2 regions of the Bradyrhizobium sp. F1.4.3 genome follow, and region 1 is predicted to be linked to the other one. Evidence: riboswitches for the same ligand, from Rfam matches in the RefSeq annotation. Region 1 holds a riboswitch; the other holds the start of a gene.
What was found. Region 1 has a riboswitch for S-adenosylmethionine ahead of metX (homoserine O-acetyltransferase MetX). Riboswitches for the same ligand answer to the same signal wherever they lie in the genome.

Region 1 (14,455 bases):
GCAGCGCCTCGATCGCCGCGTTGAGATTTTGCGGGGTGACGCCGCCCTTGTTGAGGATCGTGCCGGCCTCGCTGTTCTTTTCGAGCGCGAGCCCGAGCAGAAGCCGCTCGACAGTGACGAAGCTGTCGCCGGCCTTCTCGCCGGCCTTTTCGGCAGCGTCGAAGGTGCGGGCAAGCTCAGGCGCCAAATAGATCTGGCCAGCGCCGCCGCCAGAGACCTTCGGCACCTTGTTCAGGGCGTCCTCGGTCGCCTTCAAAATTGCACGGGAATTGCCGCCGGCACGGTCGATCAGACCGGCAGCCAGCCCCTCATTGTCGTCCAGCAGGACTTTCAGGAGGTGCAGGGTCGAAAACTGCTGGTGCCCCTCGCGCATCACAAGCGACTGCGCGGACTGGATGAAGCCTCTGGAGCGTTCGGTATACTTCTCGATGTTCATGTCTTTTCTTTCCCTCGGCCTGCCCCTGGAGCCCCTAAGGCACTCCAAACGGCATCTTCATTGGGTTTCCGCTGGCCGCATTGATGGTCCTCAACCGGCAACGGTCGTTATCAGCCGGCGCTGGCGCCGGCCTGATCCAGATGTGGGAAGCGTGCCCTCGGATCGGAAGAGGCGTGATCACAAATTCGTGCGCTAACGGTCCTGCTTGGCGGGGCCCGGTCGAATCCCCTAAGTAGCGTCATGACAGCCAGCCAGACCGCCGAGATCACCGGCCTCTACCGCTACCCGATCAAGGGTCTCACGCCGGAGCCCCTGCCCCGCGTTCCCCTGCGGACCGGCCAGACCCTGCCCGCCGACCGCCGCTACGCCATCGAGAACGGCCCAAGCGGATTCGATCCCGAGCAGCCCCAGTGGAAGCCGAAAATCCAGTTTCTGATGCTCGCGCGCAATGAGCGGCTGGCGTCCCTCGACAGCCGGTTCGACGAGGCGACCAACCGCCTGACTATCCGAAAGGACGGCCAGGTCGTCGCCAGCGGCGATCTCGAGACCGCCGCCGGGCGCTCGGCGATCGAGGACTATTTCACGGCGAATTTTCAGCCCGAACTGAAAGGGCCTCCGAAGCTGCTGTCCGGCCGCGACCACAGCTTCTCCGACGTCGCCCGCAAGGTCGTGTCCATCATCAATCTCAACAGCGTTCGCGCCATCGAGACCATGCTCGGCGGGACCGCCGTCAATCCCCTGCGCTTCCGCGGCAATCTTTACGTGAAGGGCTGGCCGGCCTGGTCCGAGCTCGACCTCGTCGGCCAGACGCTGGCGATCGGCGCAGCCCGGCTGAAGGTGGTCAAGCGCATCGTCCGCTGCCCGGCCGTCAACGTCGATCCCGGAACCGCCAAGCGCGATCTCGAAATCCCGCCGACGCTCTCGCGCAACCTCGGCCACATGGACTGCGGCATCTATGCCGAGGTGATCGCCGACGGCGAGATCGGCGTCGGCGATACGATCGCGGTGGAAGCGCCGAAGCTGGTGTGAGCTTCGTGGCTCCTCTCGTCGTCCCGGACAAGCGAGCGAAGCGGAGCGCTGATCCGGGGCCCATAACCTCAGGGAGTGGTTTGGCGAAGACTCGTGGTTACCAACTCGCGCAACAATGCAAGCCTGTGGTTATGGGTCCCGGATCTGCGCTGACGCTTGTCCGGGACGACAATCTCGTTTGATGAGAGGGCCCCTTCGCCGGGCCAACCCACTTCAGTTCGGCATCACATACGCATAAATCCGGCCGCGCGAGATCGGCGCCTCGCGGACGCGGTTGCCGTTGTTGCCGGAGATCATGATCGGATTGCCCTGCGCGTCGACGCCGGTGATGATGCCGACATGGCCGCCGCCGCGCCGTCCCATCACGGCGATGGCACCGACCTGCGGACCGGAGACGCGCGTTCCGTAATGCGCGAACGAGTTCGCCATGTCGGAGCCGGTGCCCTGATGGCCGGTGTGCTGAAGCACCATGTTCATGAAGCGCGCGCACCACAGGCTGCCGCGGCCGGTCGGATTGCCGCCGAGATAACGGCGCGCCTCGGACACGAGGCCCGATCCGCCACCGAAGCTGCTGCTCATGCCCGCACTGCCTGCGTTGGCATTCGGATCGTAGCTCGCCTGGGTGTTGGCAAACCCGCTCGCCTGCAATTGCGCCGCGCTGCGCTCGAAGCGCGAGCTGCGCGCGTGGTGCCGGTAATGATGGTATCTGTGGGCTGGGTAGACGGCGCGATGCACGTAAGCGTGACGCTCTGCGCTATGATGACGATGAGACCGTGCTGAGGCCGGAGACGAGAACGCGGCGACCGCCGCGAAGAAGAGCGCCAGCGCGATGACACAGCGCGACAGGCGAGACGCAAACAACTCGAACATTCTTCATCCTTCGTTGACACCCCCAATTCCCGTCGGCCCGCGCGGTGGCCGACATCCGTCAGGCCGTTAAGCCGCCCCATGTGGCGAGAAAAAGACGCCGGCTCGCGGAATAGCTGCGATGATCTTGTGTCGGTGCTCGTCTGATGCTGCCGCATTGCGGACAACAGCATTAACTGCAATCCTCCAAAGGCGGCTTGAAGAGAGGGAAACAGTTAATGCCCCACGCCACGACCAGGGACGACATCCGCATCTATTTCGAAGAAGCGGGTCAGGGAACGCCCATTATTTTTCTGCACGAGTTCGCGGCCGACTACACCAATTGGGAGCCGCAGATGCGCTATTTTTCGCGCGGCCACCGCTGCATCACCTATTCCGCGCGCGGCTACACGCCGTCGGATGTGCCGGTTGGTGAGGTCTACAGCTTCACGCATTTCTACAGCGATGCGCTCGCTGTGCTCGATCATCTCAGGATCGATCGCGCGCATCTCGTCGGTCTCTCGATGGGCGCTTACTCTTCGCTCCAGATCGGACTGAACGCGCCGCAGCGCGCGTTATCGATGACACTCGCCGGCGTCGGCTCCGGCTCGGAGATCGAGAACCTCGACAACTGGCGCAAGCAGTGCCGCGCCAATGCCGAGCAGTTCGAGACGCTCGGCTCCACTGAAGTGGCAAAAGTCACGCGCGAGGCGCCGAGCCGAATTCCCTTCCTGGTCAAGGACCCGCGCGGCCACGCCGATTTCTATGCCGCATTGGCGCGGCACGATGCCGGGGGATCGGCCAATACGATGCGCGGCTTCCAGGGCGGCCGGCCCTCGATCTACACGATGACGGATGCGATCAGGAAGGTGGCAACGCCTGCACTGATCGTCTGCGGCGACGAGGACGACCCCTGCGTCGGGGCGAGCCTGTTCCTGAAGAAGCATCTGCCGGCCGCGGGCCTCGCGATGTTTCCAAAGTCGGGCCACGTGCTCAATCTCGAGGAGCCCGCGTTGTTCAACGAGAGCGTGGAGCGATTCATCACGCTTGTGGAAGCGGGGCGATGGCCGGTGCGCGATCCGCGGTCGGCGGCGACGCATTAGCACGAAGGCGTCACCTCGCACTCCGTCATTGCGAGCGTAGCGAAGCAATCCAGAATCCCATCGCGGAAAGACTCTGGATTGCTTCGCTACGCTCGCAATGACGAGAAACTATTTCCCGCCGCCGCGCGTCAGCAGAAACACGCCCTGCTCGCCGAACAGATTCCACACCCACCACGGCATCCGCAGCCGCAGTGGACGGCCGTAGAGGTCGAGCGCCTCGGCGCGCTCCATCTTGACGTGGATAGCGTCGCAGAGCTCGACGAAATCCTTGATGGTGCAGAAATGGATGTTGGCGGTGTCGTACCAGCTTGCCGGCAGATTCTCCGTGCGCGGCATGTGACCGCCGACCAGGAGCTGGAGCCGCATCTTCCAGAAGCCGAAATTCGGGAACGACACGATGGCGCGGCGGCCGATGCGCAAGAGGTTCTCCAGCACGACCTTGGGCTGTCGTGTCGCCTGAAGCGTCTGCGACAGGATCACATAGTCGAAGGCGTCGTCGGGATAGTTGACGAGATCGGTGTCGGCGTCGCCCTGCACCACCGCGAGGCCCTTGGCGACGCAGCGGTTGACGCCCTCGCGCGACAGCTCAATGCCGCGACCGTCGATGCCCCGGGTCTCCAGCAGTTGAAGCAGATCGCCTTCGCCGCAGCCGACATCCAGGACCTTCGAGCCGGGCTTGACCATCTCGGCGAGCAGCAAATGATCGGCGCGAAAATGGCCGGACCGGTCAGCCGCGAGGCCGCCCAGCGGCAGCACTTCCTGTACAGACATCGCTAGCCGTCCTTGCTGGTGAGCCCGCGCGCCTTGCCCGCCGATTGCAGGAAGGCGCGGGAGATATCGAAGAATTCGGGAACATCGAGCAAGAAGGCGTCGTGGCCGCGATCGGTCTCAATCTCGGCAAACGACACCCGCGCGCTCGACGCGTTCAGCGCATGCACCAGCGCGCGCGATTCCGAGGTCGGGAACAGCCAGTCGCTGGTGAAAGAGACTACGCAGAAGCGGGTCTGGATTCCGGCGAACGCTTTTGCCAGCACGCCGCCATGGTCGGCGGCGATATCGAAATAGTCCATCGCGCGCGTGAGGTAGAGATAGGTGTTGGCATCGAACCGTTCGACGAAGGACGAGCCCTGGTAGCGCAGATAGCTCTCGACCTGGAAATCAGCGTCGAACGAGAAGGTCGGCAGTTCGCGATCCTGCATGCGCCGGCCGAATTTCCGGTGCAGCGCCGCATCCGAGAGATAGGTGATGTGCCCGGCCATCCGCGCCACCGCGAGGCCGCGATGCGGATGCGTCGCCTGATCGACATAGCGCCCACCATGCCAATCCGGATCGGCCATGACCGCCTGCCGGCCGAGCTCGTGGAACGCGATGTTCTGCGCCGAATGGCGCGTGCTGCACGCGGTCGGAAGTGCGGCGAACACGCGCTTGGGATAGGCCGCGGTCCATTGCAACACCTGCATGCCGCCCATCGAGCCCCCGACAACGCAGAGCAGCGTCTCGATGCCGAGGCGATCGAGCAGCATGGCCTGCGCCCGCACCATGTCGGGTATCGTAATGATCGGGAAATCCAGCCCCCACACCTTGCCGGTTGCCGGATTGGTCGAGGCCGGGCCGGTCGAGCCCATGCACCCACCGATCACGTTCGAGCAGATGATGAAGTACTTGTCGGTATCGAGCGGGCGGCCGGGGCCGACCATGATTTCCCACCAGCCCGGCTTGCCGGTCAGCGGATGCACATTGGCGACGTGCTGGTCGAGCGTCAGCGCATGGCAGATCAGGATCGCGTTGGAGCGGTCCGAATTGAGCTCACCGTAGGTCTGGTAGGCGATCTGGAACGGGGTGAGATCGACCCCGCAATCGAGCCGAAGCGGCTGGTCAGCGCCGAAATGCGCGACGAGCGAACTCGGATGATCCACCTCGTGCGACCGTTCGTCGGCACTGATCGCGGGACTTGGAATCGACTTGACGCCAACCATCTCTGACCATCGTCCTCGTTTGCGATCGGACTTCAGATCGCCACTGACATCAGGCCATGAAAAACCCGGCCTGAACGATAGGTTCGGCCGGGATCGAAAACGTCCCCGGCCTGTTTAGCGAGTTTTTTAACGTGGCTGCAAGCCGGCCGGCTCAAATGACCACGGAACAGGCAAAATGTAGTGGCTTGGAGTGTTTTCGTCAAGTCACGGTCCGGATTAACCAAAATCCGCTCTGCATCGTCAGCCCAACAGGCCCTATTTCCCTTTGCATTTCTCTTTGCTTTCACCGTCCATCCTGCCTAATCAGGACGTCGATCGCAGCGGATCCGACCTTACCAATCTCCTTGGCCGATCCGCATTGGAACGCCTCTCAACAGCCTATGTCAGATATGTCCCAACGCCCGCCCGCGCCACCATCGTTGCAGGAATTGCGCAAGGAGATCGACGCGATCGACGAGGGCATGCATCGCCTGCTGATGCAGCGCGGCGACATCATCGACCGCCTGATCCAGGTGAAGCAGACCCAGGAGGTCGGCTCCGCGTTCCGCCCGGCACGCGAGGCCGCCATGATGCGTGACCTCGTGCAGCGTCATCGCGGCATCCTGCCGCTTGACACGGTCGAGAGCATCTGGCGCGTCATCATCTCGACCTTCACTTACGTCCAGGCGCCATTCGCGGTGCACGCGGACGTCTCGGTGAGCGAGCCCGCGATGCGCGATTCCGCGCGATTCCATTTCGGCTTCACCGTGCCCTACGTCGCGCATTTCAGCGCACAGGCCGCAGTCGAGGCGGTGGCGAAATCCAAAGGCGATCTGGCGCTGGTCTCGGCGACCTCGAGCCGCACGCCGTGGTGGCTGTCGCTGGAGGAGCCCGGCGCGCCCAAGATCATCGCGCGGTTGCCCTTCGTCGAGCGTGCCGACCATCCGGCCGCGCTGCCCGTGTTCGCGGTCTCGCGCGTCGCCGACAGCGCCCTGGTGACGGAGGTCGAGACCTTCAGCGTGCGCGTGTCGGGGTGGAACGCCGAGGTCGCGCGGGCGCTATCGCCGCTCGCCGAGATCGTGGCGGTCCCCGATACCGCCTTTGACGGCGCGGCGCTGCTGATCTCGGTCACCGCGGCAAGCAGCCTCGACAAGATCAAGGCTGCCCTGATCGAAGCGGGGGCCTCGGTGCGCTCCACGGCCCTCGTCGGCAGCCACGCAACGCGCTATACGGTGCCCCCGACCGGGTCGAAATCGTAAATCGCGAGCCTCGCCCAGCCTATCCGGAGTTGAAGATGTCCCGCCCCGTGCCGAATCCCGGCATTCTCGATATTGCGCCCTACACGCCGGGCAAGAGCCCGGTGGCGGAGCCGGGCCGCAAGGTGTTCAAGCTGTCGGCCAACGAGACGCCGTTCGGACCCTCGCCGAAGGCGATCGAGGCGTTCAAGCACGTGGCTGATCACCTGGAGGATTATCCGGAAGGCACCTCGCGGGTGCTCCGCGAAGCCATCGGCCGCAACTTTGGCCTCGACCCCAACCGTATCATCTGCGGCGCCGGCTCGGACGAGATCCTCAATTTGCTCGCCCACACCTATCTCAGCCACGGCGACGAGGCGATCTCGACCACCCACGGCTTCCTAGTCTACCCGATCGCGACCATGGCGGTCGGCGCCAAGAACGTCGTCGCGGCAGAGACGAACCTCACCTGCGATGTCGACGCCATCCTCAAGGCGGTAACGCCGCGTACAAAACTGGTCTGGCTCGCCAACCCCAACAACCCGACCGGGACCTATGTCCCGTTCGACGAGGTCAAGCGCCTGCGCGCCGGCCTGCCGTCGCACGTGCTGCTGGTACTTGACGCCGCTTATTCCGACTACGTTTCTCGCAACGACTATGAAATGGGAATCGAGCTCGTCGCCACCACCGAGAACACCGTGGTGACGCACACCTTCTCCAAGATCCATGGCCTCGCGGCGCTGCGCGTCGGCTGGATGTTCGGGCCCGAGCACATCATCGACGCGGTCAACCGCATCCGCGGTCCGTTCAACGTGTCGACGCCGGCGATGTACGCCGCGGTCGCAGCGATCGAGGACACCGCGCATCAGGCGATGTCGAAGCAGTTCACCGAGACCTGGCGCAACCGGCTCACCGAGGAGATCACCAGGCTCGGGCTGAAGGTGACGCCGGGCGTCGCCAATTTCGTGCTGATCCACTTCCCGACCGACAAGGGCAAGACCTCCGACGACGCCGACGCCTACCTCACCAAGCGGGGCCTGGTGCTGCGCGGGCTGAAGAATTACGGCCTGCCGCATGCGTTGCGCATGACCATCGGCACCGAGGAGGCCAACCGCCTCGTGGCCGAGGCCTTGCGCGACTTCATGGCCGGCAAATGAACGCGGCTGCGCACTTCCAGCGCGTCGCGCTGATCGGCTTCGGCCTGATCGGCGGCTCGATCGCGCGCGCTGCAAAACTCCAGGGCTTAGCCTCCGAGATCGTCACCACCGCGCGCTCGGAAAAGACACGTGCGCGGGTGCTCGAGCTCGGCATCGTCGACCACGTCGTGGCGACCAATGCGGAAGCCGTGAAGGATGCCGATCTCGTCATCCTCTGCATTCCCGTCGGCGCCTGCGGGCCGGTGGCACAGGAGATCGCCGGCTATCTGAAGCCCGGCGCGATCATCTCCGACGTCGGCTCGGTCAAGGGCGCGATCGTCAGGGACATGGCGCCGCATCTGCCGCAGGGCATCCATTTTATTCCGGCGCACCCTGTCGCGGGCACCGAGCATTCGGGGCCGGATTCCGGCTTCGCCGAGCTCTTCATCAACCGCTGGTGCATCCTCACCCCGCCGGAAGGCACCGACGCTGCCGCGGTCGCACATCTACGCGCCTTCTGGGCCGCGATGGGCGCCAAGGTCGAGGTGATGACGCCGGATCATCATGATCTCGTGCTCGCGATCACCAGCCATTTGCCGCATCTGATCGCCTACACCATCGTCGGCACCGCCGACGAATTGCAGCAGGTGACGGAGTCGGAGGTCATCAAGTTCTCCGCCGGCGGTTTCCGCGACTTCACCCGCATCGCGGCGTCCGATCCGACGATGTGGCGCGACGTCTTCCTCGCCAACAAGGAGGCCGTGCTGGAGATGCTCGGCACCTTCACCGAGGATCTGGCAAAACTCACCCGCGCGATTCGCCGCGGCGACGGCGAGGCGCTGTTCGACCACTTCACCCGTACCCGCGCCATCCGCCGCGGCATCGTCGAGATCGGCCAGGATTCCGCTGCGCCCGATTTCGGCCGGCCGCATGCGGAGCTGAAGAAGCAGTAGCGCTCGAATAGCCCGGATGGAGCGCAAGCGTAATCCGGGACTCCGCCTGCCGCATCGAAGAACCCCGGATTACGCTTCGCTCCATCCGGGCTTCTACGAGTCCGCGTGGCTTAGTGCCTAGAACGGGTAGTAGCGGATCTGCGTCATGACGATGTTGTCGTCGGTCTTCGGCGCGCCACCGACGCCAGCGAAGGCGAGACGCTGTGTGTAGGAATACTGCACGCCTGCTTTGAGCGTGCCGTAATTGCCCTGGTAGATGGTGTCGTAGATGCCGGCGGTGATCTGTCGAACTTCCTTTGTGTTGCCGTTGCAGCTCGCAGCCGGCGTGTTCTCGGTGAAGCAGCCGGTGTTGTTGTAGAGCGGATTGCCATAGCCGAAGGGCACCGATCCGACGTTGGCGAAATTGGCCTTGGCTTTCTCCAGGCCCGCATAGCTGTAGATATCGAGGCTCGGCGTTGCGTGCCAGATCAGGCCGACCGCGGCGGCCGTGATCGTCAGCGGCAGCACCGTGCCATCCTGCGCCACCGCCGCGTCGGGGAACGGCGTCGCCGTGAAGCGTCCGAGCACGCCGTGCGCACCGTAGAGCTGAAGATCGAGGGTCTTCGGAATCAGCTCGGCAAAGACGTGGCCACCGAAGCTGCCGGTGTCGTAGCTGTGGTTGGTGGAGTTGAAGCGATCGAACAGCTGGCGATAGAGCGCCCAGGCCTCGACGTGCAGCTTGTAGGGCCCAAGCCTTGGATCCCACGCCGCCTTGACGGTGACGTCAGGCACCTGGTTCAAGCTGACATTGTTGAGGTTGTTGAAGAAGCTGCCGCCCGGCCCGGTCAGATTGACCTGAAGGTTCGGGTTGAGCACGCCCTGCGGGCCGACCGCCGGCGTGCCGACCGTCGGCACGTTGCCGCCGAAGAAGGCGGTCTGCGGATTTTCGACGGACGCGGCGATCTTGAACTCGGGCCCGATATCCTGCCAGACGCGGAAACCGGGCTGCCGTGCCGCGAGGAATCCCGGGACCAATTCGAAGTCGATTACACCCGGCGCATCGATACCGCGGGGATCGATGCCCGCCTTGCTCGGTGTGTTGAGGGACCACGATTGTCCAGCGAGGAAGTGAAGGCCGAGATCGCTTCGGTCGACCTCCACGCTGAGCTGGCGCATGCGCGGGTTGAAGGAGTTGGTCGTCACGGAGTTCGCCGTCTGCGCCGCACCTTCGAAGTCGATTTCGCCATAGCCCGCCAGATGCGTATCGGCATCGACGTTGCCCTCGGCGAGCACCGAGAACCTGCTCTGGCGCGCTGAGAAGCGCGTTTCCGGGAAGTAGTAGTTCCTGCTCTGCGGATAGGGGATGAAATTGTAGATCGATCCGGTGTCCGAGGCGAGATTGCGCGACCGGTAGATGCCGGTGAGATCGACCCAGCCGCCAAATGTCAGCGTAATACCCTTGTAGCAGACCTTGCCGGCCGCACATGGATCGACGGGAAGAGCCTTGTAGGTCGCCGGCAGTGGAACGGCTTTCGACTGCGCCGCTTCGACCTGACGCGTCTTACGTGCCTCCGAATCCACCCGCTGCTGAAGCTCCTTCAGCCTGGCCTTCAGCGACTCGATTTCGGTTGAGACATTGTCGTCGGCATGCGCCTGCCCTGAACAGGCAGCGAGAATGCCCAGCATCAGTCCGTAATTGATGATCCGCACGTGAACCTCCCTCCACTTGGGAAGCAGGTCCGATTGGTCGCGCCTGCTCCGGCGCATGCATGCTTCCCTGGTGTGGAGTGATGTGAATGAGGCTGCGGTTATTCTCGGCGACGCTGGCTTTCTGCATCACGTTTTCCTGACGGTCATATTCGGAATTTTCTCGCTGCCTGGCCGATCCGCACGCGCGCGATTGTCGCGCACAGATTCGACAGCGCGCATTGGGCCCGGCCGGGGCATGACCGGGCCCAACTCCGCATGCGCAACGTTTCGGGTCGACGACGGCTCTATTTGCCCTTGGTCGTGCGGATCACCGTGGGGCGCGGTGATTTCGCGGAGGGCACGTACGCCATCGTATCGCGCGTTGCGGGGCTCGCGAGGTTGCGGTCGCCGTTCGGATACTGGGCTTCAAAGGCAGCCGGCTCCTGCGACTGCCACTGCGCGAGCGCGGGCGTCGCGAGTGCGGTCGAGACGGCGATGGCGGCAACGAACAGCTTGGACTTCGTCATGGAATTCTCTCCTGCCTGAGTGGACCGCCTCATCGTGCGGCCGACAAGGAGAGAGACTGGGTTTTGCGGCTCCGCATTCCCGATGCGAAGCCATCTCACCATCACGTTGGCGCGAAGGCGCCGTGACCGCCGATCAGTAGAGCGGCGGAATCTGGCCAACCTTGACTGGGCCGAGCAGCACGGCGCCGTCGACGAACTTCAGCGGGAAGCTGCGGGCCTTCTTGCCCTCGAGCGTGCTCTCGGTGCCGATCGAGTTGATGCCGGCGGCGACGCCGGCATTGGCGTTCTGCTTGATGACCTTGCCGAGGCCGGGAACGGCGCGGTCGAGCGCGCCGAACAGACTGTTGAGGTCCTGCGACTTCACGCCGGGCGCGACGCGATCGAGCGTTGCCTGCGGCACGCCCTCTTCCAGCATCTTCTCGATGCCGAGCGCCGGGATCACGCGCTCGAGGCCGGTCACCGTCATCTGCAATTCGCCGTCGAGTCGGCCATTGGCCGAGAGGCCCAGCGTGCCGGCCGCGACCGCGATCATCTCGCCCTGCTGGATCCGCGACTGCACGATCTCGATATGGCCACCGGCGGCCTGGATCTCGCGGAAGCGCTGCGGCCATGGCTTGGGCGTCAGATCGGACAGCCCGGTGATCTTCGCGCGCGTATCGGCCTCGAACGGCTCGGCGAGCAGCGGGTGCACGCCCTGGATGCTGCCCTGCGTGATCTGGAGCACGGTCTCGATGATGGGATGATCGGACGTCGATCCATCCGCGAGGCGGCCGTGCAATTCGACCTGCTTGGCGCGCGCAAGCGGCACCTGCACGCTGCCGTCGAGCCGGTTGATCGTGGGATCGTCGAACACGATGGAGGCGCGCTCCGGCACTGCCGGCAGGCCGACCACGCTGCTGCGGCCCTTGCTCCAGTTCACCGCGAAGGTGTTTTGCGTAACGCCGTCGGTCAACGTTGCCGGCGCCGAGAATTCGGCGATGACGAGCTTGGGATCATAGACCTGGGCCACGACCAGGATGTTGTCGAGCTTGGCCGTGAACGGCGTCTTGCTCGCATTCTGCGACACCAGGGCGACGCTGGCGCCGGAGCACTGGACCTCGAAGCGGAACGGGAAGCCCGCGATCGAACGCTTGGCGCAGTCATAGATGCGGCCGGACTTGGCCTCCTGCGCGCGCCAGGCGTCCGCCGCCACTTCGGCCTGCGAGGCGGCATAGAACCAGAAGCCGCTCCAGGCGACTGCGAGGAACAGGAGGAGGACGGGTGCGATGAAGAGCCCCCAACGGGAGCGCCGGCCTGCGGCAACGGTCATATCGGACATGCGGCGACCCTTTGACCCCAGATTTTGTCAAATGTAAGCGAGGTCGCCCCGCGACGAAAGGCGGAGAATTCGCTTCGCTTGGGGGCGCGGTTCTGCTAGCCGTGCCCGAAATGTCGGAAATCACCCTCCCCTCCGTCACATCAGCCAAGGGCGACCTCTGGGTGTTCGGCTACGGCTCGCTGATGTGGCGGCCGGGCTTCGAATTTAGGGAACGCGTCCCGGCGCGGCTGGTCGGCGAGCATCGCGCGCTCTGCGTCTATTCCTTCGTGCATCGCGGCACGCCGGAGCAGCCGGGCCTGGTGCTCGGGCTCGATCGCGGCGGCGCCTGCCGCGGCATTGCCTTCCGCGTCGCCGAGACAAACCGCGCCGACGTGGTGGCCTATTTGCGGGCGCGCGAACAGGTGACTTCGGTCTATCGCGAGGTGATGCGCTCGGTGTGGCTCGAGAATGATGCGCGGCAGCGTGTCTCCGCGCTCGCCTATGTCGTCGACCGCGGTCATGTGCAATATGCCGGCCGGCTGTCGCTCACCGAACAGCACCGCCACGTGCTCCAGGGCCACGGCCAGTCCGGTGCCAACCGTGACTACGTGACGGCGACCGTGAAGGCGATCGAGGCCGAAGGCTTTCGCGACACGCAATTGCATCAGCTCGCGACGATGCTGCACGGCGAAGCGCATGCACTGCGCGCTCCGGCTCCGACTGAAGACCGGGAGAATCGCTAGCCGCCGGAGGCGGCGTAACTCGGTGCGGAGCCGATCAATCGCTCCTGCTCCTTCCGCCCCGCCTCGACGATGCGGCCGGTCGCGCCCTCGATCTCGTCGCGGACGCGCGTGATGTACTCGTCCTTCGGAAGGCCCGGCGGCAGCGGATCCAGAAATTCCACCACCAGCGTTCCCGGATAGCGCATGAAGGTGCGGCGCGGCCAAAACAGGCCGGAGTTCAGCGCGATCGGCAGACACGTCACGCCGCAAGCCGAATAGATCTGGGCAAAGCCGGTCTTGTAGTCCGGCGCCGCGCCGGGCGGTCGGCGGGTGCCTTCCGGGAAGATCACGAGCTGGCAACCGCTGCGCACCGCGGCGCGCGCTCGCCGTGTCATGTCCAGCAGCGCCTTCACGCCGGCGCCGCGGTCGATCGAGATCATGCCGGTTTTTGCCAGGAACTGGCCGAAGACGGGAATGTGCATGAGCTGGCGCTTGAGGATGAAGATCGGACGATCGAAAAACGGCATCAGCGCGAACGTTTCCCAGAACGATTGGTGTTTCGCGACCACCACCAGAGGACCCGACGGGATTTTCTCGACGCCGCGGAACTCCACCTTGATGTTGCAGACCACGCGCATCAGGAACAGGCTCGCTTTCGCCCACCATCCCGCGACCGTCAGCAGCGCCCGGACCGGCATCAGGAAGGTCGGCAACGCCACGATCGCGAGGCACACCAGCACGGCGTAGAACAGCACGTTGAAGACGAGCGAACGCAGGAAAATCAGGAACATCAGCAATCCGATCAATTGGCCTGTGCGGTGGCGGGCCGCTTCGATTGCATGCCCGCAGGCTGCTCCGACACTTCGGGCGAAAGGTCAATCCCGAAATCCTCCAACCGGACCCTGAGCTCGGCGGCGATGTACTTGACATATTCCGACAGCAACAACCGCAGCGTCGAGGCCGAGGTCCACCACGGCTCCTCGCGCCATTTGTCGCCGACCACCGCGAACGGGACCAGAATAGTCTCCGGCATCGCATGCGAGAATTCCACCAGCGCGCGCGGCATGTGATAGTTCGAGGTGACCACGATCAGCGATTTGAAGCCGCGCCCCTCGGCCCAGCGCCGCGCTTCCGCCGCGTTGCCGCGGGTCGAGAGCGCGGTGCGATCGAGGTCGACGCAGCACCTCATGAAGGACTGGTTCTCCGGCAGCGTCCGGGAAATGTCGTTCGCCGTAGAGGTCGGGTGCACGCCCGAGATCAGGAGCCTTTTGCCGTAGCCGGCAGCCAGCAGCTCCATCGCATCCGACACCCGCGAGGAGCCGCCGGTGAGGACCACGATGCCGTCGGCCTTGCGGGCCGGCGCGATCTCGGCGCCGCGCAATTGCGACAGGAACGCGACGAAGCCCGCTGCTGCGCCGACGAAAACGAACGCGACCGTCGACACGACGGCCGCGCGCAGCCAGCCGCGCGGCAGGTTCGGCGATTGATCGTCGGTCGGCGAGGTCATGCGATGTCGGTGATCCCTTCCCCGGATGATTTTAAGACGTT
Region 2 (14,455 bases), on a different contig from region 1:
GCGCGCATCTGCAAATGGAGACGATCATGTACGACCACATCGGACTGCGCGTTGCCGACCTCGACGCCGCCACGCGCTTCTACACCGCGGTGCTGGCACCGCTCGGCTACGTCCTGTGCTCGAGCGGCGACGGCTATGCCGGCTTCGGGCCGAAGGACGCGCCGGCGCTGTGGCTGCATCTGAACAAGGGGCGCAAGGCGGACGGTGCGCACATTGCGTTTCGCGCCGGGGATCATGACGCGGTCAGGGCGTTTCACAGCGAAGGCCTGAAGAGCGGCGGCCGCGACAACGGCGGCGCCGGCCCGCGCAAGGATTACAGCCCGACCTACTATGCAGCGTTCTTGATCGATCCGGACGGCAACAATGTCGAGGCGGTTTGTACGTGAGCTCGGGGCTAAACGCGACAATCCGTAGGGTGGGCAAAGCGACTTGTCCGCCGTAGCTCGAAGAGCGAAGGCGGAAGCGTGCCCACCAACTGAGCGCAACAGCGTCGACGAATGGTGGGCACGGCGCAAGAGCGCCTTTGCCCACCCTCACTCAATCAAGGACACCTCCCGTGGCCTCCATCCACAATGACATCTCCCTCCCCGTCCCCGCCCGCGACGTCTGGGATGCGGTGCGTGACTTCGGCGCGCTGCCTCAGCGGCTGGTGCCGGGCTTCGTCACCGCATGTCAGCTCGAGGACGACGCGCGCGTCGTCACCTTCGCCAACGGTTCGGTGGCGCGCGAGGTGCTGGTCGATTGCGACGACGCGCGGCAGCGGCTGGTCTACGCGATCAACAACGAACGGCTGAAGCACTACAGCGCCTCGGTGCAGGTGATCGCCGAGGGCGAGGCACGGTGCCGCATGGTCTGGATCATCGACATGCTGCCGAACGAGCTTGCGCCTTACGTCCAGGGTCAGACCGGCGAGGCCGTGGCCGCCATCCACAGGGCATTTCCGTCTGCCGCAGCCTGATCGGCCTCTGTGATTTTTCTCACAGAGCTCTCCCTTCCTCAGCCGTAACCATGCCCGCGTGCGTCCGGTCGGCTTCGCTCTCCCGGCGGCGCCACGCACGCGAGGAGCATGCCATGAGAGGTGCGGACAAGGTGATCTGCCAGGCGGTCGCCGTGCTGCTGCTGTTTTCGGTCGCGAGCTCGCCCGCGAAGGCGCAGTTCGCAGGCTTCGGCGGCGGCGGAGGTGCCGGCGGCGAGGACATGATGACCCAGATGGCGCCGATGCTGGAGATGATGAAGGCGAAGATGGGCAAGCGCCGCTTCGCCATGCTGATGCAGACCATGGGCCCGATGATGAGCCGCATGATGGAGAATGGCGGCGGCGGCATTGGCGGCCTGGCCGGCGGCGGCTTTGGTGCGCCCAATTACGGCGGCTACGCGCCGATGGGCGGAGGCGGCACCATGCCGACCGGGATCGGCGGCATGGGAGGCGGCGACATCATGGGCATGCTGGGTGGTTCCGGCGGCGGCGACATGATGGCGATGATCCCGCAACTGATGCGGCTCGCCAATGTCGGCGGCGGTGGCGGCCATCGCCGCCACAAGCATCGCTAAGGCGCGCCGGCTTACCGTCGCCGCGTTTTAGCTTTTTTAGTTGATGCGTCGCCGATATCAGATCCGATCGTTGATCAGGACCCCGGAAATCGATGGGTCGTTTGGCTTCGTCTGGTCGCCTGGTCGCGTCGCGCTGTAGGTCGAATCCGCGAGCGAGCTCTTCAGCGACTGAAGGAACTGTTCAAGCAGGTCCGTCGCCGAATTGCCGCTTGACGAGCTGCCCGTGGCGCTGGCCGAAGAATTTTCGCCGGCATTCGTCGTGTCGCCTGATCCCGTCGCGCTGGAGGAGGTCGAATCCGTGAGCAGGCTTTTGAGCGAATCGAGAAATTGTTGAAGCAGGTCCACCACCGAATTGCCGCTTGATGAACTATCCGTGCCGTTGACGGGAGCAGGCCCGTCGGGCGGCGGCGGTCCACCTGCTCCACCCGATGCATCGGGTCCATGGGAGAACGCCGCCTTGAAGATACCTTGCAATTCGGTGGCCTGCTGGTCGGTCAGCTTGCCAGCCGAAACTTCCTGCTGGATCAGACCATCGATCTTTGACTTGAACGCGTCAGGCGATGATCGGCTGCCGCTGGATTGATCGCTCGCCCCGCTCGGTTGCAAGGCGGTGTCGATGTCGCTGAGTGCGGACGACAGCGCCGACTGATCGGACGAATTAACCGCGCCGGAACTGACTTCCGCCTGCAGTTCATCCTGTAGTCGCTGCAATGGTGATGCGTGGTGGTGGGAGGAGAGCGCCGAAATCGAGGTCATGGTGGCTGTCCGTGCTTTGGTGAACTCGAGGTGACGTTGCCCCCAGGAGCTGGCGCGGAGCCTTCGGCAAGGAGCAGCTCAGGTTGCTCAATATTGCCAATTGAGCGGCAAGAAACATTCAGAAACAAAAATCTGACGGGTGCGCCTAGTCCGCCGCGGCTGACAGAGCCGGCCTGATTGCGGACTTGCTCTCGCACGGACCCCAGCGCGTCAGCACCACGCTGGAGCAGGACAGCAGGCCGAGCAGGACCATCGAGCTCGCAGCGAGCCAGAAGAAATTTTGTGCGGTGGCCTCATACATCGACAGCCACCAGCCGCATGTCGCGATGTAGGCGAGCCGCGCGGTCTGCGCCAACACCGGACCGATCACCTTCGCCGCACCTTGCGAGGAGAAATACATCGTCGAGGCGAGGCCAATGAAGGCGTAGAACGGCGCCACCGTCGACAGATATTGATGGCTGGTCGCGCGCACGGTGGCGCTGTCGGTGAAAATGTTGACCCAGAGATCGGGGAAGATCGCAACCAGGCACGCCGGCGCCCCGACGGCGACGAAGGCGCTCGCACCCGCGATCCAGGCGATGCGCCGCGCCCGCGCGATGCGGCCGGCGCCGACCGCCATGCCGATCATCGGCACCGAAGCGATGCCGAACGAGAACGCGATCGAGGTCAGCAAAAATTCGAGCCGCGCGCCGATGCCATAGCCGGCGAGGATCGCGGTGCCGAATTTCGCCAGCATGTGGGTGAAGATCGAGATCGTCAGCACCGATTGCAGCGGCGAGAAGCAGGCGATGGCGCCGACCTTCAGGATGTCGAAGAACATCGCCCATTGAATGCGCAAGCCGCGCAGTTTCGGCACGATTCGGGCGCGGCCGGAGAACAGGTACCAGCCCATCACGCAGATGTTCATGGAGTAAGCAATCCGCGCGCCCGCGGCGACACCACGCATGCCGAGCTGCGGCACGGGCCCGAGTCCAAGGCCCAGCGTGCCGCCGAGCACGATCTGCCAGACCGCGGAGTTGAGGATCAGCAGCGACGGCAACTTCATGTTGCCGGTGCCGCGCAGCACGCCGGCCATGGTGTTGAGCAGCCACGGCAGCACCGCGCCACCGAAAAACACCTGCGTGTAGGCGATCGCATGCGTCAGCACGTCGCCGCGTCCGCCGAGCATTTCCAGGACCTGCGGTCCGAAGATCAGCATGCCCAGCATGAAGACGACGCCAAAGGTGATACCGATCAAGAGCGCATGCGCCGCGAGCGTGCCGGCGCGTTCGCGGTCGCCGGCGCCAAGCGCGCGTGCGATGGCGGACGCCACCGCGCCGCCCATGGCGCCGCCGGACATCGTCATGGTCAGAATCACGGTCGGAAACACCAGCGCCATCGCGGCCAGCGCTTCGACACCGAGACGGCCGATATAGGAGGTCTCCGCGATCACCACGCAGGTGCCGGCGGAGAGCGCAACCACATTCGGCCAGGCGAGCCCGAGCAGCGTGCGCAGGATCGGTCCGTCGGTCAGCGCGCTCCTCACCGGCCGCGGAGGCGGCGGCAGCGGACGCTCCTGTTCATCGACCGGGATTTCGGCGATGTCGGACATTTCTTCTCCCGGGCACGGATCGCCAAAACGGCGCGGCAATAAATGCGTGTGCCAATCGAATTATTCGCGCGAAGGGCGCGTCATGCGCTTGTTAGCACGGCAGCCCCCGATTCCTCCTGCGTCAGGCGCAGGCGTCCCCTGCGGCAGCGCATTTCAATAGGTGGAATTACCCGATGGTCCAAACCAGCGGCGGCCTGCCGCCCTCGGAGGGGTGCAGATGCACGCCGATGTGCCGGCCGCAGCCCGCAGCCAGTCCTTCGAAAAGCCCCTCCAGCACCTTGGCGCAGGCGCGGTGATAGTCGGCGACGTCGTCCATCAGCTTCCAGCTCTGCTGGCGAATTTCGAACGTACCTTCGGATCGCGTCGTCTCGGCCGCATCGTCCTGCGCGGCAAACAGCGCGTTGAGGAAAGATGCGAACTCGCGCGCACCGCCGCGCGTCGCTGTCAGAGCGGCCGCGACTTCATCGAAATATTGCATGCCGATCAACTTGCCGGTGAGATGCAGGAGATAGCCGGCATCCTCAGGCCCAAACAGTTGCACCATCACGGGTGCGGCGGTGCGCACATATTCCATGGCGTAGTTGCGATAGGCTTTTTCTAACCGCGGCTTCGGCCAGCTTGAGATCGGCAAAGCCGGCGCGGTCTTCGCATCGAACAGCGGCGCTTCGAGATGGCGCGCGAACACCAGGCGCTGGTCGAGCTCGAGCGGGTGCTCGTACTGATGGTAATAGCCTTCGAGCCCATCCTGGCCGTCGACGCTCTGCTTGGTGCAGACGAAACCGAGCCTGAGATCGCCGAGCGCGACGCCGTTGTTGGCGTGCCAGCCCCGCAGCATCGCGCGCGAGACTTCGCCCGGCACGCCGCAGATCGCAGTACCCTTCCAGATCCAGCGCGGCGGCGGATAGCGGATCCAGGCTTTGGCGTCGTTCTCATACATGTATTCGACATGTACGCCGCCGATCCAGTTGGAGAGGTAGTGATATTGCGCGGCGGCCACCGCCGGCGGCAGATGGCTAAGGCCGAGCTTCTCGAGCCCGGGCAGGAAGCGCTCCTGCTGCTGCCGCCGAAACACGCGAAAGACGAACTCCGCCGCGTCAGTCGTGCCGCGCCGCGTGACGACAGTGAGGATGAGGCCGGTGAAATAAGCGTGATAGAGATCGGCGACCGTGCGCCAGCGTTTCCATTGGGCTTCCTGCGTGGAGTTTGCTGCGGCGGTCATGTTCGCTCCCGGCTTGTTGTTATCGTTGATGCCGCAACACACTACCCCGTCGTCCCGGGCAAGCGAAAGCGCAGACCCGGGACCCATAACCACAGGATTGAGTTTGACGAAGACTGGTAACCAGGATTTCGCGCCAAAACTACTCCCTGGGGTTATGGGTCCCGGCCTTCGCCGGGACGACACCTGAGGGCGGAGTTAGCAGCTACACGCGAAAATGCTTCGACAGCTTCAACCCCTGCGCCTGGTAGTTGGAGCCGATGCGCTGACCATACATCGCGTCGGGGCGCGCCAGCATCTTCTCGTAGACGAGGCGGCCGACGATCTGGCCGTGCTCGAGGATGAAGGGCACTTCGCGCGAGCGCACTTCCAGCACGGCGCGCGAGCCCTGCCCGCCGGCGCCGGCATAGCCGAAGCCGGGATCGAAGAAGCCGGCATAGTGCACGCGGAATTCGCCGACCAGCGGATCGAATGGCACCATCTCCGCGGCGTAATCGGGCGGCACCTGCACCGCCTCTTTCGACGCGAGGATGTAGAACTCGCCGGGATCGAGGATCAGGCTGCCGTCGGGACGTGCCGAGATCGGCTCCCAGAAGTCTTGCACCGAATAGCCCGAGCGACGATCGACGTCGATGACGCCGGTGTGGCGCTTGGCGCGGTAACCGACGAAGCCGGACCCCTTCTCGCCGGAAAGATCGACGGAGACGGCGACGCCGCCGGAGAGATCGGCATCGTCGATATCGACGAGACGCTCGGACGCATGCAACGCGTCGAGCTCGTCGGCATTGAGGATGGCGTCACCGGTGCGGAAGCGCACCTGCGACAACCGCGAGCCCTCGCTGACCAGCACCGGAAATGTCTTCGGGCTGATCTCGGCATAGAGCGGGCCATGATAGCCGGCGCCGATCATGTCGAAGCGGCGGGTGCCGTCGGCGATCACGCGGGTGAAGACGTCGAGCCGGCCGGTCGAGCTCTTCGGATTTGCGGCCGCGACGATCTCCGGCGGCAGCGCAAGACTTTCCAGCAGCGGCACGATGTAGACGCAGTTGGTCTCGAGCACCGCGCCGTCGGCGAGGCTGAATTCGTGCAGCTTCAACTCGTCAATACGCTCGGCGACGGTGGCGCCGGGGCCGGGCAGGAAGCTTGCACGGACGCGATAAGCGATGTCGCCGAGGCGAAGGTCGAGGCTCGCCGGCTGGATCTGGCTTTCGACGAAGTCATAGGCGGGCAGGATAAGCCCCGCTGCCGCCATCGCCGCGATCATGCGGTCGGGCAGGATACCATTGGCGTCGGCGGCGACCGTGAACGTCAAACTTGGGTCCTCGTCAGGGGGCAAATGTATCCGGACATGCGGAAAATACAGTTTTTTACGGCTATCCGATGGACGCCTTGACGAAAAGGGCATTGCGGAATATGAGCATGACTTATCCCGTGGTGATTTGAGCCGGCCGGCTTGCAGCCACGTTAAATAAGTCGCTAAACAGGCCGGGGACCTCTGTGATCCCGGCCCGTGGAGATATCCAGGCCGGTTTTTTTGTGACCGTTTTCGACGAGACGGTCATGCGGAGGTACCTATGTCGAAGTCGCCTGCCAACTACCGTCCCGAAACCCGTCTGGTCCATTCCGGCACCCTGCGCTCGCAATATGGCGAGACGTCGGAGGCGCTGTTCCTGACCCAGGGCTATGTCTACAACAGCGCCGAGGAGTGCGAGGCGCGGTTCAAGGGCGAAGATCCCGGCTTCATCTATTCGCGCTATTCCAACCCGACGATCGCGATGTTCGAGCGCCGCATGATCGAGCTGGAGGGTGCCGAAGCCGCTCGCTCCGCGGCGACCGGCATGGCGGCAGTGACGACCGCGATCCTGGCGCCGCTCAAGGCCGGCGATCATTTGGTGGCCTCGCGGGCGCTGTTCGGCTCGTGTCTTTACGTCATCCAGGATCTTCTGCCGCGCTATGGCGTCGAGACCACGCTGGTCGACGGCTTCGATCTCGACCAGTGGCAGCGCGCGCTCAAGCCGAACACCAAGACGTTCTTCCTGGAGAGCCCGACCAATCCGACGCTCGACGTGCTCGACATTCCAGCGATCGCCGAGATCGCGCACGGCGGCGGCGCGCGGCTCGTCGTCGACAACGTGTTCGCCACGCCGATCTGGCAGAGCCCGCTCGCGCTCGGCGCCGACGTCGTGGTTTACTCCGCGACCAAGCACATCGACGGCCAGGGCCGCTGTCTCGGCGGCATCATCCTGTCCTCGGAAGCCTTCATCGCCGAGCACATCCACAATTTCATGCGCCAGACCGGCCCGTCGATCTCGCCGTTCAACGCTTGGGTTTTGCTCAAGGGCCTGGAGACGTTGGCCGTGCGCGTGCGCGCGCAGACGGAGACCGCGGCGCGGATCGCGGACGTGCTGGCGAGCCATCCCAAGATTTCGCGGCTGGTCTATCCCGGCCGCGCCGATCATCCGCAGGCGGCTCTGGTCAAGAAGCAGATGCGCGGCGGCTCGACGCTGGTCGGCTTCGAGGTCAAGGGCGGCAAGCAGGGCGCGTTCCGCGTGCTCAACGAACTCAAGCTCGCCAAGATTTCCAACAATCTCGGCGACGCCAAGAGCCTGGTGACGCATCCGGCCACCACAACGCATCAGCGCCTGAAGCCGGAAGATCGCGCAGCGCTCGGCATCAGCGAGGGTTTTATTCGCTTCTCGGCGGGGCTGGAGCACGCGGATGATCTGATCGAGGATCTCACCGCGGCGCTGGAGAAGGCGTAGCCACGATGTCGTCCCGGCGATGGGGAGAGGCCACTTACATCGGCCGATACGTCCGCACATCCGCCGGCACATTCACCCCTAACTTGATCTGGCCGACGGAGCGGATGATGTCGTCGCCGAGGAGCTGGGCGAAGCAGGCGTAGCCCCAATCGTTCATGTGCAGACCGTCGGCGATGACGAAGCTCTCGACCGGGAGCGCCTGCTTCTCATGCCAGTCGCGCATCACCTCGAAGCGCGGGAAGATGCCGACGTGACGGAGCTCGGCGACCTTGCCGAGCAGCTTCACCATCTTGCCGGCGCTTTCGGCGCGTTGCGTCACCTGCGGCGAATATTGCGGATCGACCAGCACGACGTCCGCACCGCCGCCAGCTTGGATGCGTGAGATGCCGTCCTCGACCATTTTGGCCGTATCGCCGGGATCGAGGTTGCGGAGCACGGCATTGGTGCCGACCTGCCAGATCACGAGATCCGGATGCACGTCGATCACCTGCTTCTGGAGGCGCTTCATCATCTCGGGCGCGTCCTCGCCGCCGACCCCGGCATTGATGACGGAGATGTCGGCGGTCGGATATTGCCGGCGCAGCTGTGCGGCGAGACGGTTGGGATAGTTGAAGTCCGGCGAGCTCGCGCCATAACCCGCGGTCGACGACGAGCCGAACGCGACGATCACGACGGGCTGGCCGGCGACGAGCTTGTTCGCGACATGCGGCAGCGATCCCATCGCCTTCGCGCTGCCCTTCGGCGGCAGGCAGGGTACGCGGCTAAAGATGTCGCCGGCGGATTTCGCGACCTGCTTCACCTTGTCGACGGCACGCGCGGTGATGCCGCGCTGCTCGGCGGGCGGGTGGGTCGCCGCGACCGTGGTCTGGGAGGGCGATGCGGGAGCGGGATTAGCAGCCTGCTGCGGAGCGGGCGTTGCCTGCGCGGCTTGCGCAAGCACCTGAGACGCGGGCGTCAACACCAGCAGCGCCGCCGCTGCGGACGCGGCCAGCCATGCCGTCAGGCAAAAAGGGCGGAGAGAACTCATTAACGCTAGACCTCAATTTTGCTGCTGGGCCGGCCCCAGATGGGCAGCGTCGATCACGAACTGTGCCAACGCCCGGCCAAGGCAATCATGGACCTGTTTCGCCAGTTCAGGGCCGCGGGACGGGCTGAACAGGTCGAACTGACCCTGATCATTCCATTGCCGCATGATCGCGAAGCGATCGAACAGCGGGATGTCATGCTCTTGCGCCACCACCCGCATATTGTCGAGATAAGGCGGCGCCGAGATCATGGTTTCGGTACGCGGGCTGTACTGCAAATTCATCAAGACGACGTCAGCCCCTGCATTTTGCAACGCAGCAACCCCATCGGTCACCGCGCCGCGAAAGTCGTCGGGATCGATGGATCGGATAGCATCCACGGTCCCGGTCTGCCAGATGACCAAAGTAGGTGCTTTTGCTTCCATCAGCTTAACGAAGGTGGTGGCGGCCTCCTCCGCCGTTTTCTTGCTCTGTATTTCTACGGAGACGTGCACAACCTCCGACGGGGGCAGCTTTTCCTTCAAAATTGCCTGCATCCGCGCCGGATAGGAGCTGTCCTCCGAGGCCGGAATGGTCGTTGACCGGCTGCCGATGACCAGAATTTCAAGCGGTTTGCCGGCTTTGACGGTGTCGGCGACCTTGTGGAGCTGGCTTTCGGTGGTGAGCAGATAGGACGGCAATTCGCAGGCTGGGGGGGCCGCAGGCACAGCATCGCCCGCGCGCGCCGGGGGCGCGGCGAGGTTACCGCACAGCAGGATCAGGCTCAGGAAAACCTTCGCCTTCATCAGCCCCCTCCCGCCATATCGGCGCTGCCGACGGCGTTTTTGGTTTTCGAACCGCTCTTGTCAGCTACGCGCTTGTACCACGAAATCACCCAAGCCACGGCCCACATGATCAGGATTCCGGAGAGACTAATCAGCGCATGCATGCCCGGGCCGCCCGAGACCTCGGCCAGGATGAAGTGGCCGGCGAAGGCCAGGAAGACGCCGAGGCAGAAGATCTCGAGGGAATGCTGGCCGCACAGGATCAGCGGCCGCAGCCAGGGCGATTTCAGGCCCGGCCAGTCCCGCGGCAGGAAACGCACGGTGAGCGCGGCCAGCGCCAGGAAATGGGTGAAGCGCAGCACGTCGAGATCGGTCTTGTCGATCGGATACATCCATTGCTCGATCCGCTTCGGCATGAAGTGGCCGAGCTGCGGCACGTACCAGGTTAGCGTCACGCAGAACGCCGCGGCCAGATAGGCGATCGAGATCCACATCGTCACCGGTGAAGCCAAAATGCGCGACATGCGTCGCGCACCTCCGAGCGCACACCATGCACCGAACACGAAAAGCAATTGCCAGGCCAGAGGATTGAACGCCCAGAAGCCGTTCGGATAGGCCGAGAGATAGAGGTCGTATTCCCAGGTGACGGCGTAGAGCAGGACCGAGAAGCCGAGCGTGACGTCGGGCTTCCACTTCATCGACCACAGGATCAAAGGCAGCGCCAGCATCAGAACGATGTAGAGTGGCAGCACGTCCATGTTGACGGGACGAAAGCGCAGCAGCAGCGCCTGCACGATGGTGACGTCGGGCTGCTTGAGGAAATCCATGATGCCCATCTCTTCGGTGTAGAGCGGGTTCTCGAAACTGGTCGCGACGTAGGAGATTTCGGCAAGGAAGATCGTGAACAGGAAGACGTGGGCGACATAGATCTGCCAGACCCGGCGCAGGATGCGCGCGGCGCCAATGACGAAGCCGGACTCCAGCATCGCGCGGCCATAGACGAAGGCGGCGGTGTAGCCGGAGATGAAGATGAAGATCTCGGTGGCGTCGCTGAAGCCGTAATTGCGGATCGTGAACCAGGTCAGAAGATTCGGCGGCAAATGGTCGATGAAGATCAGCCACAGCGCCAGGCCGCGGAACAGATCGAGCCGCAGCTCGCGTTCACCGATGACAGGCAGCGTGATGGCCGGCGCGGCCGCACGCGGCTTTGCCTCCACGGGCTTGGCACCCGCGGTTCCCGCAATCGTCGATCCCGTCACTTGATCGGCAATGGTCATCGGGGCCCAAAAACCCTTCGGCAAATCGCGACGTTCAAAGGAGTGTACCGGTCCGGTCCCCGCCTCGCAAAGCGGCCGGATCACATCGAGGTGTATTTCCTTGGGGGTGTACTTCCTTGTCAATTCTGGCGGCACGATGTCGCGAAAGCCGCCTGCGGCGTTTGGTTCCCGGCCAGATTTCGTTATGATGGCAACCATGTACCGCGCCGTGACCCGCCAGATTGAAGTGACCGTCGAGCCGAACTTTGTTCCGGAGCAGTCGTCGGCCGACCGCTCGCGCTATTTCTGGTCCTACACCATCGTCATCACCAATTCCGGCGACGAGACCGTCCAGCTCAAGACGCGGCACTGGATCGTCACCGACGCCACCGGCCGGCAGCAGGAGACCAAGGGCGAGGGCGTGGTCGGCGAGCAGCCCACGCTGGCCCCCGGTGAGCGCTTCGAATACACCTCCGGCGTCCCGCTCTCGACCGCCTCGGGCTTCATGACCGGCCGCTACCAGATGATCAGCGAAAGCGGCGAACGTTTCGAGATCGACGTGCCGACGTTCTCACTGGACAGCCCGGACAACAGGCGGGTGTTGAATTAGGGCTGCCGTGCAGCCTCGTCATAACACCCACAACTGTACCGCACTCCCTCTCGTGTCCCGGACGCGCTGCAACGCCCCATAACGCGTCGAAGACGCGCGTAAACGCGCTTATGGCGTTGGACCCAGAAGGCAACGCGGTACCGCGCGGGTATATGGGCCCCGGCTCTGCAGCGCACCGCTGAAGCAGCGCTGCGCTGCGTCCGGGGCACGAGAGCGGAATCCATCTTTGCGTTCGTTTTCGATCGCAGACATGGCTTCGTAGCCTCGCGGCGCATTTCGCCCGAGCTTTGCCTCGTCTCTCCACCCTCACAATCAAGAGGGCGCAGGGAAGGCCGGGTGCCGGCTGGCACCCGCGGTCTGCTGCGCGAAATGGTGCGCAAAAAGACCGCACAGCAGCATACAGGTGTAGCCAATCACACGGCCTTCCCTGCGCAGTGGGTTGACGGCTTATGCCGCGCTCTCCCGGGAGCCGAATTCCTTCTGGCCTCCCTCGCCTCACGAATTGATGGCGTAGCTCACCCGGTCGAGCTCGCTTACGCCTCCGCGAAAGCTTGGCCGTAGCGACGACGGCCAGGACCACACGGTTTTGCCGTACGCGCATTCGCTGACCGCCACAGGGTTCTCCCGCACTGTCGACGTAGCGGGAAAAATGTTGGCGAGACGAACCTTCAGCGTCGCTCATCCGCACGAAGCCTCGGGCTCACGGAGAGCAATCCGCCCTGCCCTTAACCTCTCGTGCCGACGCTGCCGCGTCCACCGCAACCCGGCTCGCGAAAAACGACGACACATGATCGCCCCTCAAGGTCGAGCCGGGATGGGCGACACATACGACAAATCCGAATTTCGGTAAAGTGGAATATTTTTGGGATGGCGGATTGACAGAGGGGCGAAACAGGCGCTGCCGTAGGGTGGGTTAGCCGAAGGCGTAACCCACCAAGGTCTATCCTCGCCGAAGCAGAGGGTGGGTTACGCTTCGCTGACCCACCCTACGATCAACCACCACTTACGCGTCCTCCACACCCGCATCATGCGGCGTGAACTCATACACCGACGAGCAGAACTCGCAGGTCACGACGACCTTGTCGTCCTTGACCATGGCGGCGCGGTCGTCGGGCGAAAAACTCTTCAGCATGGACGCGACCGCGTCGCGCGAGCAAGAGCATTGCGCCTTCAGAGCCAGGGGATTGAACACGCGTACGCCGCGCTCGTGGAAGAGGCGGTAGAGCAGCCGCTCGCCGGAGAGATCCGGATCGATCAGCTCGACGTCCTCGACGGTTTCGATCAGCGAGCGCGCCTCGACCCAGGCATCGTCCTCGGCAACAGCGTGCACTTCGGTGCCTTCGGGCGCATCGCCGGGATGCAAATCGGCTTGCTGCGCGCGCTCTGGCGCCTTCGGCAGGAACTGCATCAGCATGCCGCCGGCCCGCCAGCGATGCTTGCCGCCATCGCTCGAGCGCCACTCCTCGCCGACCGCGAGGCGGACGCGCGTGGGGATCTGCTCGGAGCGCAGGAAATATTCATGCGCGGCCTCTTCCAGACCGCCGCCGTCGAGCGCGACCAGGCCCTGATAGCGGCTCATGTCGGGACCCTGGTCGATGGTCATCGCGAGATGGCCACGGCCGAGCAACGCGCCGGAATCCTTCGCCTCGCCAAGGCGCGACGCGTCGTAGCGGGCATAGGCGCGCAAGCGATCCGGCGCATTGTAGTCCACCACCAGGAACGACACCGGACCGTCGGTCTGGGCCTGGAGGATGAAGCGGCCCTCGAATTTCAGCGCCGAGCCGAGCAGCGTCGTCAGCACGATCGCTTCGCCGAGCAGCTTGCCGACCGGCGCGGGATAATCGTGCCTGGTCAGGATCTCGTCGAGTGCAGGACCAAGCCGCACCAGGCGCCCGCGCACGTCGAGCGCGTCGACCTCGTAAGGCAGTACGGCGTCATCGATCGGAACCGCTGATGGCGCGCGAACCGGGCCTTCGGGCCCGGTTTTCATGTCAGGGGATTGGGAAACCATGGCACTTTATCTGGGGTCGGAGGTTGGAAATGGAAGGGGGGTGCGAGGCAGCGTGTTCCGGATTCAGTTAGGGTTGCACAACGATACCGCAAATTCGGTGTCGTCCCGGCGAAGGCCGGGACCCATCACCACAGGCTTGAGCTTGGCGAAGACCATTGGCCTCAACCATCCTGCCACACGAGAGATTCCGCGGTATGGGTCCCGGCCTTCGCCGAGACGACGAATGGCTAATTCGTCGCGTTACTTCACCGCGTCAAAGCACCAGGCCAAGATGCCCTTCTGCGCGTGCAGGCGGTTTTCGGCCTCGTCGAACACGACCGATTGCGGGCCGTCAATCACCTCGTCGGTGACCTCCTCGCCGCGATGGGCCGGCAGGCAGTGCATGAACAGCGCGTCGGGCTTGGCCAGCGACATCAGCTTGGCATTGACCTGGTAGGGCTTGAGCACGTTGTGGCGATGCTCGCCTTCCTTGTCGCCCATCGACACCCAGGTGTCGGTGACGACGCAGTCGGCGCCGCGCACGGCGGCCTCCGCATCGGTGCCGAGCATAATCGGCGCGCCGGTGGCCTTGATCCAGTCGCGCATCGCCTTCTTCGGCGCGAGCTCCGGGGGCGTAGCGACATTGAGCTGAAATTTGAAGCGTTCGGCCGCATGCGCCCAGGACGCCAGCACGTTGTTGTCGTCGCCGGTCCAGGCCACTGTCCTGCCCTCGATCGGGCCGCGATGCTCCTGATAGGTCAAGAGATCGGCCATCACCTGGCAGGGGTGCGAGCGCCGCGTCAGGCCGTTGATGACGGGCACGGTCGCGTTGGCCGCGAGCTCCAGCAGCGCCTCGTGGTTGAGGATGCGGATCATGATGGCGTCGACATAGCGCGACAGCACGCGCGCGGTGTCGGCGATGGTCTCGCCGCGG

Region 2: linked by a shared signal. The riboswitch ahead of ABIB73_RS21595 (O-succinylhomoserine sulfhydrylase) and the one ahead of metX (homoserine O-acetyltransferase MetX) in region 1 are both predicted to bind S-adenosylmethionine.

The regions. Positions count from the first base shown of each region.
Region 1 is NZ_JBEPRN010000013.1:45,386-59,840, reverse strand. It holds gene clpB (ATP-dependent chaperone ClpB) at 1-436, opposite strand, end outside; gene ABIB73_RS27225 (MOSC domain-containing protein) at 677-1,465, shown strand; gene ABIB73_RS27220 (TIGR02594 family protein) at 1,679-2,335, opposite strand; gene ABIB73_RS27215 (alpha/beta fold hydrolase) at 2,551-3,414, shown strand; gene metW (methionine biosynthesis protein MetW) at 3,523-4,185, opposite strand; gene metX (homoserine O-acetyltransferase MetX) at 4,188-5,390, opposite strand; SAM riboswitch at 5,484-5,563, opposite strand; gene ABIB73_RS27200 (chorismate mutase) at 5,780-6,628, shown strand; gene ABIB73_RS27195 (pyridoxal phosphate-dependent aminotransferase) at 6,664-7,761, shown strand; gene ABIB73_RS27190 (prephenate/arogenate dehydrogenase family protein) at 7,758-8,693, shown strand; gene ABIB73_RS27185 (hypothetical protein) at 8,811-10,382, opposite strand; gene ABIB73_RS27180 (hypothetical protein) at 10,667-10,888, opposite strand; gene ABIB73_RS27175 (DUF2125 domain-containing protein) at 11,022-12,206, opposite strand; gene ABIB73_RS27170 (gamma-glutamylcyclotransferase) at 12,317-12,928, shown strand; gene ABIB73_RS27165 (lysophospholipid acyltransferase family protein) at 12,925-13,698, opposite strand; gene ABIB73_RS27160 (YdcF family protein) at 13,710-14,414, opposite strand.
Region 2 is NZ_JBEPRN010000008.1:99,127-113,581, reverse strand. It holds gene ABIB73_RS21630 (VOC family protein) at 27-386, shown strand; gene ABIB73_RS21625 (SRPBCC family protein) at 557-958, shown strand; gene ABIB73_RS21620 (hypothetical protein) at 1,072-1,551, shown strand; gene ABIB73_RS21615 (hypothetical protein) at 1,609-2,307, opposite strand; gene ABIB73_RS21610 (MATE family efflux transporter) at 2,453-3,898, opposite strand; gene ABIB73_RS21605 (hypothetical protein) at 4,065-5,117, opposite strand; gene ABIB73_RS21600 (2'-deoxycytidine 5'-triphosphate deaminase) at 5,320-6,426, opposite strand; SAM riboswitch at 6,536-6,615, shown strand; gene ABIB73_RS21595 (O-succinylhomoserine sulfhydrylase) at 6,689-7,876, shown strand; gene ABIB73_RS21590 (SGNH/GDSL hydrolase family protein) at 7,911-8,903, opposite strand; gene ABIB73_RS21585 (SGNH/GDSL hydrolase family protein) at 8,916-9,686, opposite strand; gene ABIB73_RS21580 (OpgC domain-containing protein) at 9,686-10,942, opposite strand; gene apaG (Co2+/Mg2+ efflux facilitator ApaG/CorD) at 11,127-11,531, shown strand; gene ABIB73_RS21570 (Hsp33 family molecular chaperone) at 12,535-13,542, opposite strand; gene argF (ornithine carbamoyltransferase) at 13,783-14,455, opposite strand, start outside.